DNA from 3 places in the Lysinibacillus sp. FSL L8-0126 genome. Region 2 is predicted to be linked to each of the others. Evidence: riboswitches for the same ligand, from Rfam matches in the RefSeq annotation. Region 2 holds a riboswitch; each other region holds the start of a gene.
The links. A riboswitch is a leader RNA that binds a small molecule or an ion and turns the genes downstream of it on or off. The one in region 2 is predicted to bind lysine.

Region 1 (2,208 bases), 1.1 Mb from region 2:
ACCAAAAAGAGGTCAAAAGAGGGAATTGGTTGAATTAGCAACTAAAAATGCTGAGATTGCTGTGGCAGCTAAATTCCAGCTAATTGAACGGCAGGAAGAACGGACAATTGGTGCTTGTGAGGCACTTGGTGAAGCAATAGGTATTTCAACGCCATTACGAATTGAGGCATTTGACAATAGTCATATGCATGGCACGGATGCTGTATCGGCTATGGTTGTCTTCATTGATGGAAAGCCTGCGAAAAAGGAATATCGTAAATACAAAACGCGTACGGCTGCAAAGCATGATGATTACGGTGCGATGCAAGAGGTTATACGTCGGCGATATTCGCGTGTCTTAAAGGAAGGCTTGCCATTGCCAGATTTGGTCTTAATTGATGGTGGCAAGGGGCAAATGGAAGTCGCCCGTGAAGTACTAGAAGATGAGCTTGGACTTGTTATACCGATTGCAGGTTTAGCAAAAGATGATAAGCATAATACGTCGCAGCTATTGTTTGGTGATCCACCAGAAGTAATTGCCTTAAAGCGTACTAGTGATGGCTTTTATTTATTACAACGAATTCAGGATGAAGTTCACCGCTTTGCTATTACCTTCTTGCGCCAACAGCATGAGAAGCATGCCATTCAATCGGTGTTAGACCATATTGAAGGTGTGGGGCCAAAACGCAAGCAGCAGTTGCTCAAACATTTTGGTTCAGTTAAGAAAATTCGAGAGGCGAGCGAGCTAGCTTTGCAGGAGGCAGGAATACCTGCTAATTTAGCGAGCCAAATTTATAGCTATTTTCAGCAAGAGTCATTGTCAAAGGAATAGACATGTGCTAAGGTTGTAAATAACATTGTTCATCAATGTGATGAATAGCGAACTGGTGTGGCTAGCATGTTGACGCCAGCGTTAAACCAATTGAATACATTCACTTTATGGTGATGATAGAGGTGCAAGATTCAAGAGTAACACAATGGAGGATGAACAAGTCCAGAGATCGTGTGTGAAAGGGGAGCTTGCCGAAGTATAGCATTGTTGTTTCCTTTGTTGTACTGGTTTTACATTTAAGAAATGTAAGATTGTCGATTCTAAAAGTTTCGGAGAGCTATCACACATGCACAAGTTACGATCATTGTACATGTTATAGGCAGCTTTCACGTTATGTGGAGGCTGCCTTTTAGTTTTCTAGAAGCAGGTGAAATATATGACTGGAAAGGAGAACGCAAGAAATGGCTAAAATAGTGATGAAGTTTGGAGGGGCTGCACTAGCTTCTACTGAACAAATCCAAGAGGCAGCAAGGAAGGCGATTGCTGAAAAGGACAGAGGCTTCGATGTAGTCGTGGTCGTTGCAGCAATGGGACACACAACGAAAGATGTGCAAACGATGGTACATCAACTAACGGACGAAGTGCCCAAACGAGAATTAGCTGCAGTCGTGTCTACGGGCTCTCAATTATCCAGCGCTTTATTTGCCATCGCATTACAGGAAGCGGGCTATGAGGCAGTGTCCTTAACTGGATGGCAAGCAGGTATACATACAGATTGTAAGTATCGTCATGCACGTATCGACTATATCGATGACAGTCGTATTGAAGAACATCTTGTACAGGGACAAATTGTAGTGATTGCTGGAGAACAGGGTATTGATGAGGAACAAAATATTACTACACTTGGCAAAGGCGGAGCTGAAACAACAGCTATAGCACTCGCGGTAGCATTGGAAGCAGAGCGAACTGATATGTACACAAATGTTGACGGTGTTTATACAGCAGATCCACGCTATGTCAGCAAAGCTCAAAAGCTGCAGGAAATCTCCTATGATGAAATGCTGGAGTTATCTAATTTAGGATCACATGTTATTCATCCTCGTGCAGTGGAGTTAGCAAAAAAATTTCAAATGCCCGTTATTATACGCTCTAGCTTAGTAGAGTCAGTAGGTACTTTATTGAAGGAGGAAGTGGAAATGGAGAAAAATTTAGTCGTCCGTGGTGTAGCCTTTGAGTCAGATATTATCCGTTTGACAGTGGGGTATGATGCGTATGCCGATGGTGCATTGGCAGATATGTTTACAATCCTTGCAGAAAACCGCATTAATGTAGATATTATTGTACAGGCAATCATTGATGGCTTAAAACCAACTGTGTCTTTTTCCATTTTAAAAGAAGAATTTGCGGAAACATTGCGTGTTCTAGAAGATAGTAAATTGTCACTTGGCTTTAGTTTT
Region 2 (2,208 bases):
GTACGCGATGCAAACAGCAAAAACTTTGCAGAAATCGAAAAAGATATCGCTAACTTAGCGACAAAAGCTCGTGATAAAAAATTAGGCTTAAATGACATGGCTGGTGGATCATTCACAATCACAAATGGTGGTGTATTCGGTTCATTAATGTCAACTCCAATCATGAATGGTACGCAAGCTGGTATTTTAGGTATGCACTCAATTGTTAACCGTCCAGTTGCAGTAAATGGTGAAGTTCAAATCCGTCCAATGATGTATGTAGCACTTTCTTACGATCACCGTATCATCGATGGAAAAGATTCTGTAGGATTCTTAAAAACAGTTAAAGAATTAATCGAAAATCCTGAAGATTTACTATTAAATTCATAATGCCATTCAACCCTGCGAACAATGTTCAGCAGGGTTTTTTTATGCATGACGAAAGATTTTGATCGATTCTATGTTTGAAAGAGTACTAATGTTATATCGTTTAGAGGAGCAAAAAAGACATAAACACAACTTTTCTCACATAGAGCACATACTCTATAATAAAAATTTGTTTTAATTTTCAGAAATATCGATAGAAGCTTAACGATTTAAAATGAATAGAGAACGAACAATATCCTAATATTGTCATTAGTCAGAAAAATGTTAAAACTGTCTTGACGAGTGTACTAGTTTTATAGTAGTATCTAAATATCAATTAAATAAACAAACCTCACTAACGTTTACCAGTGAGGTAGAGGCGCGGTATTTATTAGTTCATTGTTGAGTTCAAGCAAGCGAAGACGCAATGAAGAAGGAAATATCGCCGAAGTATAAAAGGAGCTCGTACTTTTATGCTGGGTCTGCAGTGAATAAGTGCAGGACTGTCCTAGTAAATGGATTTCCAGATTTACTAGGTTGTGCTATCTCGGAAAATGGAAATTATAGTGAGGATTTGGGCAACTGTCATACAAGGTAAGACCTAAGTTCAATATACTTAGGTCTTTTTTATTACAGTTGTCTTATTTTTTTACAGAAAAGGAGAGTTTTTTATGAAAAGAAAATGGTTGTTAGTAATGATCTCTATCATGACAGCAATTGTGCTAGCTGCATGTGGCACTAGCGACAAAAAGGATGGCGGTTCAGGTGATGCTGGTGCTGACAAGGAAGCAAGTGGCGGTGAATTCCGAATCGGAATGGAGGCTGGCTATCCACCATTTAACTGGACACAGCAAGGTGATGCTAATGGTGCAGTGAAAATTGCTGATAATGCAGAGTATGCAGGCGGCTACGATGTCCAAATGGCAAAAAAAATTGCTGAAGGCTTAGGCAAAGAGCTAGTCATTGTCAAAATGGAATGGGACGGATTAGTACCAGCGCTACAATCTAACAAAATTGATGCGATTATCGCGGGTATGTCACCAACTGAAGAGCGTAAGAAAACGATTGATTTTACAGAAAACTACTATACTTCTGATTTCGTTATGGTTATTAAGAAAGGTAGCAAGTATGAAAATGCAAAATCGATTCAAGATTTCTCTGGTGCTAAAATTACTTCACAATTAAATACATCGAACTACAACGTTATTGATCAAATTAACGGTGTAGAAAAACAAACAGCAATGGAAAGCTTCCCCGCAATGCGTGTCGCTTTAGAGGCTGGCAAAATTGATGGCTATGTAGCAGAACGTCCAGAAGGTATTTCCGCTGCTGCTGCCAACGATAAGTTCACATATGTCGCATTTGAAGAAGGCTTTGATACGGATCTTTCCAATACTTCGATTGCTGTAGGCTTACGTAAAGACGATGCAAACCGTGAAAAAATCAACGAAATCCTAAAAGGTATTTCGGAAGACGATCGTCAAGCGATTATGGAAGAAGCGATTTCTCAACAACCAGCAGCACAATAATGACAAGGCACGGGCTAGTTGCTGGTCCGTGCATGATCATTTCATCATTATCAAAATGAGAACCTCTCTACATAATGATAATGTCCTAGCGTAACAAATCATAGAATAGTAGAAATAGCTAGGACACGAAGGAAATAAGCAAGCAACATGACATTGTTAGGAGGAACATCATGAGTCTTGAATGGATACTTTCAATTATTGAAAACAACTGGCAAATGTTTTTACGAGGTGCGTATTATACGTTACTGATTTCGATTATTAGTACAATTATTGGTGCATTCATCGGATTTTTCATTGGAATTATGCATACGATTCCAGTTCGTAAAAAAGGTTT
Region 3 (2,208 bases), 2.0 Mb from region 2:
ACTTCCATAAGGGTGTACTCGTCATTTTAGAGGTAGTGGCTGGCTCAGGTTTATTTGATTTCAATTGAGGTATCCAAATTAAAATCGTTACGACCACTAGTACAAGTGCAATGGACAGCGCTCCTTGCCAGCCAAATGATGAATTGGCTATAGGATAGCTAATACCTGCGCCAAGCCCAGCCGTTAAGTTCATCGACATAGTGAAAAATGCCATTAATAAACCAACATGGTATGGAAATTTTAATTTTAATAATCCTGGAATCAGCACATTTCCAAATGATATCGCTATGCCGATGAGTACAGTACCAAATACAAGTAACCCCGTTGTACCAAGGGAACGTAGAACAATCCCCAAGGCTAATAAAATAGTGGATAAAAATAGTGTTAGCTCAAGCCCTAGTTTGCGTGCTACAACGGGCGCAAATGGTGAGATGGTAGCAAAAGCGAGCAATGGAATCGTTGTTAGAAAGCCTGCAAGTACATTAGAAATACCAAGATCGTCACGGATAAATGATATAATAGGGCCAACAACAGTTAGTGGCATTCTTAATGTAGAGGCTATAAAGATAACTCCGAACACTAAAAGTAAGGTTGTTCCCCTCCAGCTAATTTTTTTACTCGGAAAACTAGCGGAATGATCATTTGTAGTCAAAATAAATCCCCCTGTTCGTAACCGCTCTAATTGAACTACTATAACACTTTAACAAACTAATAAAAATAGTAGAAGATTCACAAAATACAGAACATTTATTGTTATATTGAAATGTCAAAGGTCTTATGCTAATATAATAAGCATCATAAATTTAATAATTATATGCCTCATGTTTGTATTGAGGTAGAGGTCGCGATATTTATAAGTATGCTAATGGAAATGACAAGCATTGATGAGATTAGCTGAAAGGGAATATTGCCGAAGTGTGAGGGGACTTGAAAACCTCATGCTGGGGCTGTCTCCGAAAGGAACAGAACTGTCACGTTTGCACAACGTGTTGAGCTATCATTTAGGAAAAACTGAGGATTAACTTAGCCATCACAGTGTATATGTGATGGCATTTTTTTGCCTCGTAAATAGGAAGGAAGCTATATCGTGAGTGAAATAAAAGTAAATCAGCTCGGACATAAAGCGCCAAAGCTGAAAAAAGAATTGAAAAGCCGTCATATCACAATGATTTCTTTAGGCGGTACAATTGGTACGGGACTATTTTTAGCCAGTGGTGGTGCCATTGCACAAGCTGGACCTGGTGGTGCATTGCTTGCCTACGCCCTAATCGGTATTATGGTGTACTTTTTAATGACAAGCTTAGGGGAAATGGCTGCCTATATGCCATCATCCGGTTCATTTAGTACGTATGCAACAAAATTTGTAGATCCAGCACTAGGCTTTGCATTAGGCTGGAACTATTGGTATAACTGGGCAATCACTATTGCAGCAGAAATTGCGGCAGTATCCTTAATTATGAAATATTGGTTCCCTGATAGTTCATCAGCCCTTTGGACAGTATTATTTATTGCTGTTGTACTGTCATTTAATTTACTTTCTGTAAAGAGCTATGGAGAAAGTGAATATTGGTTTGCGATGATTAAAGTAGTGACAGTCATTGTTTTTATTATTATCAGTTTATTAATGATTTTTGGTATTTTAGGTGGACAGGCACCTGTAGGCTTTACTAATTTCTTTATTAGTGATGGACCATTTCACGGTGGCTTCCTAGCTACATTTGGAATTTTCCTAGCAGCCGGATTTTCATTCCAAGGAACAGAGTTACTTGGGATTACAGCAGGTGAAACAGACGATCCAGGAAAAAATATTCCAAAGGCTGTTAAATCCGTATTCTGGCGTATTCTTTTGTTTTATATTTTAGCAATTGGTGCAATCGGAATGTTGATTCCATTTACAGATGAACGCTTATTATCAGAAGATATCGCAGTATCACCGTTTACATTAGTGTTTGACCGCTTAGGTATTGCCTTTGCAGCTTCGTTAATGAATGCCATTATTTTAACGGCTATGCTGTCAGCTGGAAATTCAGGGCTTTATGCATCATCACGTATGCTATGGCAATTAGCAGTGGATGGACATGCGCCTAAGTTCTTCACAAAGCTAAGTCGTCGAGGAATACCAATTTATGCATTGATGGCAACATTAGCTGTAGGTTGCTTAGCTTTTTTAGCGTCTTTCTTTGGTGATGGCGTTGTTTATATTTGGCT

Region 1: linked by a shared signal. The riboswitch ahead of MHI34_RS13955 (aspartate kinase) and the one ahead of MHI34_RS19075 (transporter substrate-binding domain-containing protein) in region 2 are both predicted to bind lysine.
Region 3: linked by a shared signal. The riboswitch ahead of MHI34_RS05980 (amino acid permease) and the one ahead of MHI34_RS19075 (transporter substrate-binding domain-containing protein) in region 2 are both predicted to bind lysine.

The regions. Positions count from the first base shown of each region.
Region 1 covers NZ_CP152028.1:2,853,286-2,855,493, forward strand. Annotated here, with positions in the region: gene uvrC (excinuclease ABC subunit UvrC) at 1-811, shown strand, start outside; lysine riboswitch at 921-1,099, shown strand; gene MHI34_RS13955 (aspartate kinase) at 1,213-2,208, shown strand, end outside.
Region 2 covers NZ_CP152028.1:3,948,917-3,951,124, reverse strand. Annotated here, with positions in the region: gene odhB (2-oxoglutarate dehydrogenase complex dihydrolipoyllysine-residue succinyltransferase) at 1-369, shown strand, start outside; lysine riboswitch at 712-898, shown strand; gene MHI34_RS19075 (transporter substrate-binding domain-containing protein) at 1,017-1,874, shown strand; gene MHI34_RS19070 (amino acid ABC transporter permease) at 2,045-2,208, shown strand, end outside.
Region 3 covers NZ_CP152028.1:1,243,367-1,245,574, reverse strand. Annotated here, with positions in the region: gene MHI34_RS05985 (MFS transporter) at 1-652, opposite strand, end outside; lysine riboswitch at 829-1,005, shown strand; gene MHI34_RS05980 (amino acid permease) at 1,088-2,208, shown strand, end outside.